2 regions of the Planomonospora sp. ID91781 genome follow, and region 1 is predicted to be linked to the other one. Evidence: riboswitches for the same ligand, from Rfam matches in the RefSeq annotation. Region 1 holds a riboswitch; the other holds the start of a gene.
What was found. Region 1 has a riboswitch for glycine ahead of gcvT (glycine cleavage system aminomethyltransferase GcvT). Riboswitches for the same ligand answer to the same signal wherever they lie in the genome.

Region 1 (7,748 bases):
CGGGGAGCATGCCCTCCTTGGCGATGCCGCGCCGTACGCACTCGGACATGACGCGCCACAGGTCGAGCAGGCGGGCGCGGATCTCGTCCTCGGTGCGGCCGAAGGCCTTCTCGTTCTCGAGCATCAGGCCGGAGACGGACAGGCCGGTCTCGCGGCACCGGGCGAGCAGTTCGGCGGCGGTGGTGAAGGGGTGCGGCAGCTCGGTGTCGTCGGGCTTGATGCGGTCGGCGCCGGTGGCGTTCTCGTCGACGACGAAACCGCCGCCGACGGAGTAGTAGACCTTCTCGCGGAGGGTCTCGCCGTTCTCGTCGAAGGCGGTGAAGCGCATGCCGTTGGGGTGGCCGGGCAGCGAGATCTTCCGCTCGAAGACGAGGTCCTCGCCGACGACGAAGGGGATCTCGCGGGAGCGGTACAGCAGGATGGTCCCGGAGGACCTCATGGCGGCCAGCCGCTCGTCGACGGTGTCGACGTCGACGAGTTCGGGCTTCTCGCCGGACAGGCCGAGCAGGACGGCCTTGTCGCTGCCGTGGCCCTTGCCGGTCAGGCCGAGGGAGCCGTACAGCACGGCCTCGACGCGGGCGGTCTTGTCCAGCAGGCCGTCGCGGTCGAGGCCGCGGGCGAAGCGGTGGGCGGCGGCCATCGGTCCACCGGTGTGGGAGCTGGAGGGGCCGATGCCGATTTTGAAGAGGTCGAAGACGCTGATCGCCATTGATCGGTCCTTGTCCTTACGTCACCGGGACCGCGCGCGCCGGGTGGCGCGCGCGATCACGGTGCGGGAGAGAAGATTTCAGGATTCGCCGGAGGTGAGGGCGGTGTACTCCTCGGCGGAGAGCAGGTCGGCGGCCTCGCCTTCGAGGCGGACGCGGAACAGCCAGCCCTCGCCGTACGGGTCGCCGTTGACCAGGGAGGGGTCGTCGACGACGGCGGTGTTGACCTCGACGACCTCGCCGCCGACGGGGGCGTAGATGTCGCTGACCGACTTGGTCGACTCGACCTCGCCGACCGCGTCGCCGGCGGCGACGGTCGTGCCGACCTCGGGGACCTGCACGTAGACCACGTCACCGAGGGCCTCGGCGGCGTAGGCGGTGATGCCCACGGTGAGGGTCAGGCCGTCGTCGACGCCCGCGATCCACTCGTGTTCCTTGGTGTAGTGCAGTTCGTCGGGAATGCTGCTCACTTGTTCCTCCTGTAGAAAGGCAGGTCGACGACCTCGACCGGCTCGTGGCGGCCCCGGATGTCCACCGCCAGCGCTTCCCCCGTCGCGGCGGTGTCCACGTAGGCCATGGCGATGGGCCTGCCGAGCGACTGCGAGGGGGCCCCGCTGGTGACCTCGCCGACGACCGTGCTGCCGCCGGAGGCCAGCACCACCGGGTAGCCGTGGCGGGGCACGCGGCGGCCGGCCGCGACCAGGCCCGTCAGGCGGCGGGCCGGGGGGACGTCCTTGAGGGGTTCGAGGGCCGCCCGGCCGACGAAGTCGCCCGGTTTGTCAAACTTCACCACACGGCCGAGGCCGGCGTCGAACGGGGTGAGGGCGGTGGACAGCTCGTTGCCGTACAGCGGCATGCCCGCCTCCAGGCGGAGGGTGTCGCGGGCGGACAGGCCGGCGGGGAGCAGGCCGTGCGGCGCGCCCGCCTCGGTGAGCGCGGTCCACAGCGGCTCGGCGTCGTCGTTGGCGACGAACAGCTCGAAGCCGTCCTCGCCGGTGTAGCCGGTGCGGGCGATGAGCGCCTCGCGGCCGGCGACGGTGGCGGGCAGCCCGGCGTAGTACTTGAGGCCGGCGAGGTCGGCGTCGGTGAGCGCGGCGAGGATCTCCTGGGACCTGGGGCCCTGGACCGCGACGAGCGCGTACTGCTCGGAGCGGTCCTCGACGGCGGCGTCGAAGCCCTTGGCCCGTTCGGCGAGCCTGGCGGCGACCGCGGGGTAGTTGGAGGCGTTGGCGACGACCATGAACTCCTCGGGGGCGAGGCGGTAGACGATCAGGTCGTCCAGCACGCCGCCGCGGGAGTTGACGATCATGGTGTAGCGGGCGCGGCCGGGCTCCAGTACGGACAGGTGGCCGACGAGCGCGTAGTCGAGGGCCTGGCCGGCCTGCGGCCCGGTCACGAAGATCTCGCCCATGTGGGAGAGGTCGAACAGGCCCGCGGCCTGACGGACCGCGTTGTGCTCGGCGGACTCGCTGCCGTAGCGGAGCGGCATGAGCCAGCCCGCGAAGTCGGTCAGGGTCGCGCCGAGAGACGTATGGACGCCGCGCAGTGGCGTGGGTCGGGGCATGATCGCACCTCAGGCATGGGTCGGATGAGAGCATCCTCCCCCTCTGTCGTGGATGCCTGAGAGTTTCGCCCGGTTTTTACCGGACTTTCACCTTCGGCGAGACCTCGGGGGCCTGCTTTCCAGAGGGCACCTACCCGCACGGTCCTTTGCCTTGAGAGGTTCGCGGGGAGGGCTTGCTCCTTCAGGGGTCCTGGCCTGGATGTCAGGACGCTCTCCCGCACGGGGTTCACATCGGTGTCGCGGCCAGCCTAACGGCCCGGGACCGCCGAGCGAAATCCCCCGGCGGGACCGCCGCGCCGCCGGGTCCCCCTGATCCGCGGCCGTCGCCGCGCCGCCGGGTCTCCCGGTTCCGGCCGTCGCCGCGCCGCCGGGTCTCCCGGTTCCGGCCGTCGCCGCGCCGCCGGGTCTCCCGGTCCCGGTCGTCTCCGCAGCGCCGTGCCTCCCGGTTCCGGCCGTCGCCGCCGCTGTCGGGTCTCCCGGCCCTGGCCCGGCGGCGCGCTCAGCGGCGGGCGTGCCCGACGAGCGCCTCGAACAGGGCCGATTCGTCATCGGCCTCGGGGTGCCACTGGACCGCCAGGGCGAAGGGGCGGTCCGCCAGCTCCACGGCCTCGACGGTGCCGTCCTGGCTCCGGGCGGTCACGGTCAGGCCGTCGCCCAGCCGGTCGGCGGCCTGGTGGTGGTAGTGGGCCACGTCCTGGCTCTCCGCGCCGAGGATCGTCGCGATCCGGCTGCCGGGGGAGAGCCGTACCGGCATGCGGCCGAAGGTCCCCGGCGCGGGGGCGTGCCCGGTGTGGCCGACCGCGTCGGGCAGGTGCTGGCAGAGGGTTCCGCCCAGGGCCGTGTTGAGGATCTGCAGGCCGCGGCAGACGCCCAGGAACGGCAGGCCGTGCTCCAGGGCCGCCCGGACCAGTCCCAGTTCGGCGTCGTCGCGGAAGTCCCGGACGTGGCTGGTGCGCTCGTGCGGGCGCTCGCCGTACCGGGCCGGGTCGACGTCGCCGCCGCCGGCCAGGATCAGCCCGTCCAGGCGGTCGAGCAGACCGGCGGGGTCGCCCGCCGGGGGCAGGATCACCGGTCGGCCGCCCGCCCGGACCACGTGGTCGACGTAGCCGTACGGCAGGAGCGCCGCGGTCGTCTCCCAGACGGTGAAGCGGGCGGGTTCGACGTAGCAGGTGATGCCGATGACGGGGCGGGACACGGCTACAGCGGGGTGACGTAGGCGCCGGAGATGCCACCGTCGACGAGGAACTGCGAGGCGGTGACGAAGCTCGCGTCGTCGGAGGCCAGGAACGCCACCGCGGCGGCGATCTCGGCGGCCTCGGCGAACCGGCCGAGCGGGACGTGCACCAGGCGGCGCTGCGCCCGCTCCGGGTCGGCGGCGAACAGCTCCTGCAGCAGCGGGGTGTTCACCGGTCCAGGGCACAGCGCGTTGACCCGGATGCCCTCGCGGGCGAACTGCACGCCCAGCTCCCGCGACATCGCCAGCACGCCGCCCTTGGAGGCGGTGTAGGAGATCTGGCTGGTCGCCGAGCCCATCACCGCGACGAACGACGCGGTGTTGACGATGGAGCCCCCGCCGCGCCGCCGCATGTGCGGGATGACGTGCTTGCAGCACAGGTAGACGCTGGTCAGGTTGACCTCCTGGACCCGGCGCCAGGCGTCCAGGCCGGTCTCCAGGATCGAGTCGTCGTCCGGCGGGGAGATGCCGGCGTTGTTGAACGCGATGTCCACGCCGCCGTAGGCGTCGGCCGCCTCCTGGTACATCCGGATCACGTCGCCCTCGTCGGTGACGTCGGCGCGCACGAACAGGCCGCCCACCTCGGCGGCGGCCTTCGCGCCGGCGGTCTCGTCGACGTCGGCGCAGACCACCTTCGCGCCCTCCTGGGCGAACCGGCGCGCGGTGGCCAGCCCGATCCCGCTCCCCGCCCCGGTGATGACGGCCACCCGGTCCTGCAGGCGCTGCATCGGTCCTCCCTGCATCAATCCTCCGAAATGAAGACGTTCTTGGTCTCGGTGAACGCGGCCAGGGCGTCCGCCCCCAGTTCGCGGCCGAGCCCGGACTGCTTGAACCCGCCGAACGGCGTCCAGTAGCGCACCGACGAGTGGGAGTTGACGGAGAGGTTGCCCGCCTCGACGGCGCGGGCCGTGCGCAGCGCCCGTCCCACGTCGCGGGTCCAGATCGAGCCGCTGAGGCCGTACCGGGTGTCGTTGGCGATCCGTACGGCGTCGGCCTCGTCGTCGAACGGGACGACCGACACCACCGGGCCGAAGATCTCCTCGGTGAACGCCGGGTCGGTGACCTCGGGCGTCAGGACGGTGGGCGGGAACCAGAAGCCGGGCCCGGAGGGGCAGGAGCCCTGCAGGTAGGGGGTGCCGGTGACGAAGGAGGCGACCCTCTCCCGGTGGGCGGCGCTGATCAGCGGCCCCATCTCGGTGTCCTCGGCGCGCGGGTCGCCGACCTTCACCGCGAGCACCGCCTCCGACAGCAGGCCGAGGAACTCGTCGTAGACCGGCCGTTCCACCAGGACGCGGGAGCGGGCGCAGCAGTCCTGGCCGGCGTTGTCGAAGACCGCGTACGGCGCGGTGGCGGCGGCCCTGGCCAGGTCGGCGTCGGCGAAGACGATGTTGGCGCTCTTGCCGCCCAGCTCCAGGGTGAGCCGCTTGACCCGCCGGGCGCACACGGCGCCGATCTCCTTGCCGACCTCGGTCGAGCCGGTGAACACGATCTTCGCGACGTCCGGGTGCTCGACGAGGCGGGCGCCGGCGGTCTCGCCCTCGCCGGGCACGACCTGGAGCACGCCCTCGGGCAGGCCGGCGTCCAGAGCCAGCTCGGCCAGGCGCAGCGCGGTCAGCGGGGTCTGCTCGGCGGGTTTGACGATCACCGTGTTGCCCGCCGCCAGCGCCGGGGCGGCCCCCCAGGTCATGACGACCATGGGGAAGTTCCACGGCACGATCACCCCGACGACGCCCAGCGGCTCGGCGAAGGTGACGTCCCAGCCGCCGGGCACCGGGATCTGCCTGCCGTGGTCGCGCTCGGGCGCGCCGGCGTAGAAGTCCAGCACGTCGCGTACGTTGCCCGCCTCCCAGCGGGCGTTGCCGGCGGTGTGCCCGGCGTTGGCGGTCTCCAGGGCGGCCAGTTCGGCGGCGTGGGAGTCGACCAGCGCGGCGAACCGGCGCAGCAGCCGGGCGCGGTCGCCGGGGGCGACCCGCCGCCAGGCGGGGAAGGCGGCCCTGGCGCGCTCGACCGCCCGGTCCACCTCGGCGGCACCGGCGAGCTCGACTTCGGCGACGACCTCCTCGGTCGCCGGATTGACGATCTTCATGTTCACATCCGTTCGAATCCGCGCACCAGCTCCCAGTCGGTGACGGCCGCGTCGAAGGCGGCCAGCTCGACCCGGGCGGCGTTGGCGTAGTGCGCCGCGACCTCCTCGCCGAAGGCGTCGCGGGCGAGCGCGGAGCCCTCCCACAGGGCCAGGGCGTCGCGCAGCGTGCCGGGGACCGTCTCGGAGCCGGAGGCGTAGGCGTTGCCGGCGAACGGCTCCTCGAGCTCCAGTTCGTTCTCGACGCCGTGCAGCCCGGCCGCGATCATCGCGGCGACCGCCAGGTAGGGGTTGACGTCGCCGCCGGGCACCCGGTTCTCGATCCGCAGCGCCGCCCCGTGGCCGCCGACCAGGCGCAGCGCGCAGGTCCGGTTGTCCACGCCCCACCGGACGGCGGTGGGGGCGAAGCTGCCCGGCGCGTACCGCTTGTAGGAGTTGACGTTCGGCGCGTAGAGCAGGGTGAACTCCCGCAGGCAGGCGAGCTGCCCGGCGATGAAGCGCCGCCCGGTCTCCGACAGCCCGTGCGGCCCCGGCCCGGCCATGACCGGGTCGCCGTCCGGCGAGCGCAGCGACAGGTGGATGTGGCAGGAGTTGCCCTCGCGGGCGTTCGGCTTGGCCATGAAGGTCAGCGACACGCCCTCCTGGGCGGCGATCTCCTTGGCGCCGTTCTTGTAGACCGCGTGGTTGTCGCAGGTGGTCAGGGCGTCGGTGTAGCGGAAGGCGATCTCGTGCTGGCCGAGGTTGCACTCGCCCTTGGCCGACTCGACGTACATCCCGGCGCCCTCCATGCCGAGCCGGATCCGGCGCAGCAGCGGCTCGATCCGGGCGGTGCCGAGCAGGGAGTAGTCGACGTTGTAGAGGTTGGCCGGGGTCAGGTCGCGGTAGCCGCGGCGCCAGGCCTCCTCGTAGGTGTCGCCGTAGACGACGAACTCCAGCTCGGTGCCGGCGAACGCGTGCCAGCCGTGCTCCGCCAGCCGGGCGAGCTGGCGGCGCAGGATCTGCCGGGGCGAGGCCGCGACGTCCGAGCCGTCCTCCCAGACCAGGTCGGCCAGGAGCATGGCCGTGCCCTCCTGCCAGGGCACGCGGCGCAGGGTGGACAGGTCGGGCCGCATCACGAAGTCCCCGTACCCGCTGTCCCACGACGACATGGCGTAGCCGTCCACGGTGTTCATGTCGACGTCCACCGCGAGCAGGTAGCTGCAGCCCTCGGCGGCGTGCTCGGCGACCTCCTCCAGGAAGTAGCGCGCGGACAGCCGTTTGCCCTGCAGGCGGCCCTGCATGTCGGCGACCGCCAGCAGCACCGTGTCGATCCGCCTGGCCGCCACCTCGCCGCGCAGCTCGCTGAGGTCCACGCGCCCTCCTCGCCGGAGTCTCATTGGGCTAGTGTCAGACCATTGATGTGCACCGAGGATGGGGTTGTCAAGAGCCGGAGGTGATGTTTGGACGAGTCGCCGCTGACGGCGGTGCTGCGGCCGGTCCGGTCGGGCAACGCCTTCGAGGAGACGGTGGAGCGGCTGCTCCAGGCGGTCAAGCTCGGGCTCGTCGTGGAGAAGCTGCCGCCCGAGCGGGAGCTCGCCGCACGGCTGGGGATCAGCCGGGTCACGCTGCGCGAGGCCATCCGCGCGCTCGCCGAGGCGGGCTACCTGGAGGTGCGCCGGGGCCGGTACGGCGGCGCGTTCGTCACCTACGCCCCGCCCCCGCCCCGGCAGGGGGACCTGCGCCGCGCCGTGGCCGACATGGGCACCGGCCACCTGGCCGACGCGCTCACCTTCCGCACGGCCGTCGAGTGCGGCGCGGCCCAGGTGCTGGCCACCGCCGAGCCGGCCGGGGAGTGGCGCGAGACGCTCCGCCGCCGCCTGGCGGAGGTCAACTCCGCCGGTCCCGACGACTACCGCCGCCTGGACACCGCCTTCCACCTGTCCATCGCCGAGCTGACCGGCTCCCCGCTGCTCGCCGCCGCCTGCGCCGACGCGCGCCTGCGGGTCACCGACCTGCTGAACGCGATCCCGGTGCTCCAGCGCAACATCGAGCACGCCGCGGCCCAGCACGAGGCGATCGTCGCCGCGATCCTGGCCGGCGACCCGGACGCCGCCCGCCGCGCCGTGGCCGAGCACCTGGAGGGCACCGCGGCACTCCTGCGGGGGTTCCTCGCATAACCTG
Region 2 (7,748 bases), on a different contig from region 1:
TCTTCCTCGCCCACCACGACGCGTGGTACGCCGGCCCCGCCCGGATCCTCGGCTGGGCGCTGGCCATCTGGGGCGTGGGGCTGTACTGGTGGTCGGGGGTGCTGTATTGGGTACAGGTGCGGCAACTTCTCAAAGGAGCTGGAACGCCTTAATGAGGTGATTCGTGAAGGCCGTCGTGATGGCGGGCGGGGAGGGGACACGGCTCCGGCCGATGACCGCCAACCAGCCCAAACCGCTGCTGCCCGTGGTCAACCGGCCGATCATGGAACACGTGCTGCGGCTGCTGAAGAGGCACGGGTTCACCGAGACCGTGGTGACCGTGCAGTTCCTGGCCGCCCTCGTCCGCACCTACTTCGGTGACGGCGACGAGCTCGGCATGGACCTGTACTACGCCACGGAGGAGACGCCGCTCGGCACGGCCGGCAGCGTCAAGAACGCCGCGGACGAGCTCCGCGACGACCGGTTCCTGGTCATCTCCGGTGACGCGCTCACCGACATCGACCTGACCGACATGGTCCGGTTCCACCGGGAGCAGGGCGCGTTGGTCACCATCGGGCTCAAGCGCGTGCCCAACCCGCTGGAGTTCGGCATCGTCATCGCCGACGAGCGGGGCCGGGTCGAGCGCTTCCTGGAGAAGCCCACCTGGGGCCAGGTCTTCTCCGACACGGTCAACACCGGCATCTACGTGATGGAGCCCGAGATCCTCGACGAGGTCGCCGCGGGGGAGCCGGTCGACTGGTCGGCGGACGTCTTCCCCCGCCTGCTGGCGCGCGGGGCCCCGATCTTCGGCTACGTGGCGGAGGGCTACTGGGAGGACGTCGGCACCCACGAGAGCTACCTGGCGGTCCAGGCCGACGTGCTCTCCGGCCGGGTGGCGGTGGACCTCGACGCCTTCGAGCTCTCGCCCGGAGTCTGGGTGGCCGAGGGCGCCGTGGTGGACCCGGACGCCGTGCTCAAGGGCCCGCTGTACATCGGCGACTACGCCAAGGTCGAAGCCGGCGCCGAGCTGCGCGAGTACACCGTGCTGGGGAGCAACGCGGTGGTCCGCGAGGGCGCCTTCCTGCACCGGGCGGTGGTCCACGACAACGTCTACGTCGGCCCGGGGGTCCACCTGCGCGGCTGCGTCATCGGCAAGAACAGCGACCTGATGACGGGGGCCCGGATCGAGGAGAGCGCCGTCATCGGGGACGAGTGCGTCATCGAGGCCGAGGCCTACGTCTCCTCCGGCGTCAAGGTCTACCCGTTCAAGACCGTCGAGGCCGGGGCGGTGGTGAACACCAGCGTGATCTGGGAGTCCCGCGGCCAGCGCAGCCTGTTCGGTCCCCGGGGGGTCTCCGGGCTCGTCAACGTCGAGATCACCCCCGAGCTGTGCGTACGGCTGGCCAGCGCCTACGCCACGACGCTGCGCAAGGGCGCCTCGGTCGTCACCTCCCGCGACTCCTCGCGCGCGGCGCGGGCCCTGAAGCGGGCGGTGATCAGCGCCCTGAACGCCAGCGCCATCAACGTGCTGGACCTGGAGGCCACCCCGCTGCCCGTCTCCCGCTTCCACACGGCCAAGGAGAATGCCGTCGGCGGGATCGCGCTGCGCACCACCGCGGGCGACCCGCAGAGCGTGGACATCGTCTTCATGGACGACAGCGGCGCCGACCTGTCCCGGTCCGCGCAGCGGAAACTGGAACGGGTCTTCTCCCGCCAGGAGTTCCGCCGGGCCTTCCCCGGCGAGATCGCCGAGCTCGGCTTCCCCCCGCGGGCGGTCGAGGACTACACCCACGAGCTGCTGCGCCGGGTGGACATGACCGGCGTGCGCGACGCCGACATGAAGGTCGTGGTCGACTGCGCCGGGGGCACCTCCTCCCTGGTGCTGCCGAGCCTGCTGGGCAGGGCCGGGGTCGACGTGCTGACCGTCAACAACCGGCTGGACGAGGCCTCGCCCACCGAGACCTTCGCCGAGCGCCGCCGCGACCTGCAGCGCCTGGCGGAGCTGGTCGGCTCCTCCCGGGCGGCGTTCGGGGTGCGGTTCGACCCGGTGGGCGAGCGGGTCTCGCTGGTCAACGAGACGGGCCAGCTGATCAGTGAGGAGCGCGCCCTGCTGGTCGTGCTGGACCTGGTCGCGGCCGAGCGGCGCGGCGGCCGGGTGGCGCTGCCGGTGACCACCACGCGGGTGGCCGAGCAGGTCTGCCGCTTCCACGGCGTGCAGGTCGAATGGACCTCCACCGCGCTCGACGCGCTCACCGCGGCCTCCCGCGCGCCGGACATGGTGTTCGCCGGGGACGGGCGCGGCGGGTTCATCGTGCCGGAGTTCGGCCCGGCGGTGGACGGGCTGGCGGTCTTCCTGCGCCTGCTCGGCCTGGTCGCCAGGACCCGGCTCTCGCTCAGCCAGATCGACGCCAGGATCCCCGTCGCCAGGCTGCTGCGCCGTACGGTGCCGACCCCCTGGGCGGCCAAGGGGGCGGTGATGCGCTCGGTCATCGAGGCGGCCGAGCGCCAGCGCATCGACACCACCGACGGCGTGCGGGTCGTCGGCGAGGACGGGAGCTGGACGCTGGTCCTGCCCGACCCCTCCGAGGCGGTCACCCACCTGTGGGCCGAGGGGCCCGACGCCGACTCCGCGCAGGTCCTGCTGGAGCACTGGGCCCGGATCGTGGAACGGGCGGCCGGCCCGTGAGCCGGGTGACCCCGCCGGGCGGGCGGGGATCGAGGGCCTGCGGGGCGGAGGGAGTCCGGGACGGGAGAGGTCTGAGGGACGTGGGAGAACCTGGCGGGCGGCGCGACGCGCCCGGCTTGGCGAAGATATGGACCTTGGGCCTTCCCCGCCTGTAACTTTGTCCCCGACCGAACCCCCGGTCCAGTGCTCGCCTTGACCTTTGCGCCTCAGCGGCGTAAGTTGCGGCATTCGCAGTTTGAGCAAACACTTGAGAAGCGAAGAAGCGAGGCGCGCATCCCCGAGCACCGTTGCCGCGCCTTCGCGGTAGGAGGCCGAGCCGATCGATGCCGAGCGTCTACTGCACGCAGTGCGGTCATGCCAACCCCGAGGACGCGCGTTTCTGTTCTCGCTGCGGGTCGCCGCTGACCAGAGCCGAGACACCCGGAGACAGCACGTCGACGATCTCCCTCTCCGGGATCGAGGCCTACGAGGCGGAGACAGGGGAGGCGCTCCTCGCCGAGCGGCAGGCCGTCGAGCAGTTGCCCCCGGGCACGGCCCTGCTCGTCGTCCAGCGCGGTCCCAACGCCGGCAGTCGCTTCCTGCTGGACAGTGACCTCACCACCGTGGGCCGCCACCCGGAGAGCGACATCTTCCTGGACGACATCACCGTCTCGCGGCGCCACGTGGAGTTCTACCGGCGCGGCGGCGGCGTGTTCACCGTCCGCGACGTGGGCAGTCTCAACGGCACCTACGTCAACCGCGAGCGGATCGAGGAGGTCCCGCTCTACGGCGGTGACGAGGTGCAGATCGGCAAGTTCCGCCTGGTGTTCCTCACCCGCGGCGCCGCTGGAGGATGATGAGCCCGCAGGCCGCTCGTGCGCACATGAGCATCGGGGAGGTGCTCGCCCTGCTGCAGGGCGAGTTCCCCGACGTCAGCATCTCCAAGATCCGTTTCTTGGAGGGCGAGGGGTTGATCGAACCGGAGCGCAGTCCCTCCGGCTACCGCAAGTTCACCTACGCCGACGTCGAGCGGCTCCGCTACATCCTCAGCGAGCAGCGTGACCGCTACCTGCCGCTGCGCGTGATCAAGGACCGGCTGGAGGAGGCCGACCGCGAGGAGCGGCCCGTCGCCCGGCCGCGCGCCGTGCCCTCGGAGGCGCAGCCGGAGGTCCGGCTCAGCCGCGAGGAGCTCCTGGCCGCCGCCGAGATCGACGAGGAGACCCTGGCCGAGCTCGAGGACTACGGACTGCTGGCGGCCGTGGCCCGGCACTACGACGCCGAGGCGCTGGCCGTGGCCCGCAGCGTCGGCGCGCTGTCCGCCTTCGGTCTCCGGGCCCGCCACCTGAGGGCGGTCAGGGCCGCCGCCGAGCGGGAGGCCGGGCTCGTGGAGCAGGCCGTCGCGCCGCTGCTGCGCCGTCGCGCGCCCGGTGCGATCGACCGGGCCGACGAGACCGCCAGGGAGATCTCCGGCCTGCTGCTGGAATTGCACGCCTCGCTGCTGCGTTCCGGTGTTCGTGGGGTCCTGGGCCGGTGAGGGCCTGACCGGGCGCCCGCGCCCCCGCGGGTGTTACGTTGAATGAAACGGTTGAACCCAGCGAAAACGGAGCAGCCCGTGTTGCAGATGGAGGTCGTGGGCGTCCGGGTCGAGATGCCCTCCAACCAGCCGATCGTCCTGCTGAAGGAGGCACACGGGGAGCGCTACCTGCCGATCTGGATCGGGATGACCGAGGCGACCGCGATCGCCATGGCGCAGGCCGAGGAGCCGCCGCCCCGGCCGCTCACGCACGACCTGTTCCGTGACGTCATCGACGCGCTCGGGGTCCGGCTGACCACGGTGAACATCGTCGCGCTCCGGGAGGGGATCTTCTTCGCGGACCTGGTGTTCTCCAACGGGGCCGAGGTGAGCGCCCGGCCGTCGGACTCCATCGCCCTGGCCCTGCGCACCGGTGCCCGCATCTTCGCCAGCGAGGACGTCGTCAGGGAGGCCGGAGTGATCATTCCTGAGGACCAGGAGGGGCAGGAGGACGAGGTGGAGAAGTTCAGGGAGTTCCTTGACCAGATCTCGCCGGAGGACTTCGGCCGTGCGGGGTAGGAATTTCGGTGCATTTACGCTTCACGACGCGCCGAGTGGGGTCGTTGACTGAGGCAGATCCCAGTCTTACGGTGCGAGTGAACCTGTGGCCGTGTACAAACCCCCAGATCAGGCCATGGGATGAGAGAAAGCCGGAGGTCCGCAGTGGCGGTCAGCAGCGGCGAAGGAAAGGCGGCCGGCCAGGATGATCCGGGGCGGCGCCGGTCGGCGCGCCAGCGCGCCGGAGAAGAAGGCCTGCTGTTCGACGGGCGACCGGTGAGCCCGCCCGCCGACGTCGGCTATCGAGGCCCCACGGCCTGCACCGCTGCCGGGATCACCTACCGGCAGCTGGACTACTGGGCGCGCACCGGCCTGGTGGAGCCCACCGTCAGGGCCGCCCACGGCTCCGGCACCCAGCGGCTGTACGGCTTCCGCGACATCCTGGTGCTCAAGGTCGTCAAACGCCTGCTCGACACGGGCGTCTCCCTGCAGCAGATCCGGATCGCCGTGCACCACCTGCGCTCCCGCGGGGCCGGCGACCTGGCCCAGATCACCCTGATGAGCGACGGGGCCAGCGTCTACGAGTGCACCTCGCCCGACGAGGTCATCGACCTGCTGCAGGGCGGCCAAGGTGTGTTCGGCATCGCGCTGGGCCGGGTCTGGCAGGAGGTGGAGGGCTCCCTGGCGGAGCTTCCCGGCGAGCGTGCGGAGAGCGACGAAGGCCCTTTAGGCGATCACCCCGGCGATGAGCTGGCCCGCCGTCGGCAGGCTCGGCGCACGGGGTAAAGTTGTTCTCGCTGACGACCCTGTGCGGGAGAGACCCCGACCATGGTCGGGGCGCCGAAGGAGCAACCTCCCCGGAATCTCTCAGGCACCCTGTACCGCACGGACGAGGCAACTCTGGAAAGCAGGTGCGTCCGCCAGGCGCGTCTCACCGACGGTGAAAGCCTCCCCGTCAGGGGCAGGTGAAGCTCTCAGGTCGAGATGACAGAGGGGGAGATCCGGCCCGTACGCCCGCGCCCAGCGCCGGTCTCCACCGCCTCGGGAGGCTTTCCATGACCGACCTGTCACCCCTCAGCGAGCTCGCCCCCCCGCCGTTCGCCACCCGCCACATCGGGCCCGACGACGCCGACCAGACCCGCATGCTGGAGGCGGTCGGATTCGCCTCCGTCGCCGACCTGACCGCGGTGGCCGTGCCCGAGGTGATCCGCTCCGCGGACCGGCTGGAGCTGCCCTCGGCGGCGAGCGAGACCGAGGCGATCGGGGAGCTGCGCGCGCTGGCCGCCCGCAACACCGTGCTCACCTCGATGATCGGCCTCGGCTACCACGACACGGTCACCCCCGCGGTCATCCGCCGCAACCTGCTGGAGAACCCCGGCTGGTACACCGCGTACACCCCCTACCAGCCGGAGATCTCCCAGGGCCGGCTGGAGGCCCTGCTCAACTTCCAGACGGTCGTCTCCGACCTCACCGGGCTCGACATCGCCGGCGCCTCCCTGCTGGACGAGGCCACCGCCGCGGCCGAGGCGATGACCCTGGCCCGCCGCGCCGGCCGGGCGAAGTCGGACGTGTTCGTGGTCGACGCCGACGCGCTGCCGCAGACCAAGGCCGTGCTGCGCACCCGCGCCGAGCCGCTCGGCATCGAGCTGGTCGAGAGCGACCTGTCCGGGGAGCTCCCCGAGTGCTTCGGCGTCCTGGTGCAGTACCCCGGCGCGAGCGGCCGGATCCGCGACTTCCGCGCGGTCGCCGAGGCCGCCCGCGCCCGCGGCGCCCAGGTCGTGGCCGCCGCCGACCTGCTGGCGCTCACGGTGCTCACCCCGCCCGGCGAGCTCGGCGCCGACATCGCGATCGGCTCCTCCCAGCGGTTCGGCGTCCCGCTCGGCTTCGGCGGCCCGCACGCGGCCTACATGGCGGTCCGCGAGGGTCTCCAGAGGCAGATGCCCGGCCGGCTGGTCGGCGTCTCCCAGGACGCCGACGGGCGCCCCGCCTACCGGCTCGCGCTGCAGACCCGCGAGCAGCACATCCGCCGGGAGAAGGCCACCAGCAACATCTGCACCGCGCAGGTGCTGCTCGCCGTGATCGCCGGCATGTACGCCGTCCACCACGGCCCCGACGGCCTGCGCCGGATCGCCCGGCGCGTGCACCGGCTCGCCGTGGTGCTCGCCGAGGGCCTGCGCCAGGGCGGCGTGGAGGTCGTGCACGACGTCTTCTTCGACACCGTGCTCGCCCGGGTGCCCGGCCGCGCGGAGCGGGTCGTCGCGACCGCCCGCGACAACGGGGTCAACCTCCGCCTGGTCGACGCCGACCACGTGGGCGTCAGCTGCGACGAGAAGACCGAGCTGCTCCACCTGGAGCAGGTCCTGGCCGCCTTCGAGGTCAGCGGCGCGGTCCTGGCCGACCTGGACGCCGCCGCGCACGACGCGCTCCCCGCCGAGCTGCTGCGCACGAGCGACTACCTCACCCACCCGGTCTTCCACGCCCACCGCTCCGAGACCGCGCTCCTGCGCTACCTGCGCCGGCTCCAGGACAAGGACGTCGCGCTCGACCGGTCGATGATCCCGCTGGGCTCCTGCACCATGAAGCTCAACGCGACCACCGAGATGGAGCCGATCACCTGGCCGGAGTTCGCCGGCCTGCACCCGTACGCCCCCGAGGACCAGGTCGAGGGCTATCTGGAGCTCATCAGGGAGCTGGAGCGCTGGCTGGCCGAGGTCACCGGCTACGACGCCGTGTCGATCCAGCCCAACGCCGGCTCCCAGGGCGAGTTCGCCGGCCTGCTGGCCATCCGCGCCTACCACCGGGCTCGGGGCGAGGCCGGTCGCGAGGTCTGCCTCATCCCGTCCTCGGCGCACGGCACCAACGCCGCCAGCGCCGTCATGGCGGGCATGAAGGTGGTCGTGGTGGCCTGCGACGACGACGGCAACGTCGACCTCGGCGACCTGGAGGCCAAGATCGAGGCGCACCGCGACCGGCTCGCCGCGATCATGGTCACCTACCCGTCCACGCACGGCGTGTACGAGGAGGGCATCACCC

Region 2: another riboswitch for glycine. It lies ahead of gcvP (aminomethyl-transferring glycine dehydrogenase); the one in region 1 lies ahead of gcvT (glycine cleavage system aminomethyltransferase GcvT).

What each region holds. Positions count from the first base shown of each region.
Region 1 covers NZ_JABTEY010000001.1:2,437,059-2,444,806, forward strand. The annotation lists gene HS048_RS11140 (L-serine ammonia-lyase) at 1-709, opposite strand, end outside; gene gcvH (glycine cleavage system protein GcvH) at 788-1,177, opposite strand; gene gcvT (glycine cleavage system aminomethyltransferase GcvT) at 1,174-2,271, opposite strand; glycine riboswitch at 2,305-2,400, opposite strand; glycine riboswitch at 2,401-2,499, opposite strand; gene HS048_RS11155 (gamma-glutamyl-gamma-aminobutyrate hydrolase family protein) at 2,771-3,466, opposite strand; gene HS048_RS11160 (3-oxoacyl-ACP reductase) at 3,469-4,233, opposite strand; gene HS048_RS11165 (aldehyde dehydrogenase) at 4,248-5,591, opposite strand; gene HS048_RS11170 (glutamine synthetase family protein) at 5,594-6,964, opposite strand; gene HS048_RS11175 (FadR/GntR family transcriptional regulator) at 7,028-7,744, shown strand.
Region 2 covers NZ_JABTEY010000002.1:79,259-87,006, forward strand. The annotation lists gene HS048_RS19555 (CDP-alcohol phosphatidyltransferase family protein) at 1-152, shown strand, start outside; gene HS048_RS19560 (mannose-1-phosphate guanyltransferase) at 164-2,665, shown strand; gene HS048_RS19565 (FHA domain-containing protein) at 2,989-3,501, shown strand; gene HS048_RS19570 (MerR family transcriptional regulator) at 3,528-4,178, shown strand; gene HS048_RS19575 (bifunctional nuclease family protein) at 4,257-4,736, shown strand; gene HS048_RS19580 (MerR family transcriptional regulator) at 4,881-5,501, shown strand; glycine riboswitch at 5,517-5,609, shown strand; gene gcvP (aminomethyl-transferring glycine dehydrogenase) at 5,771-7,748, shown strand, end outside.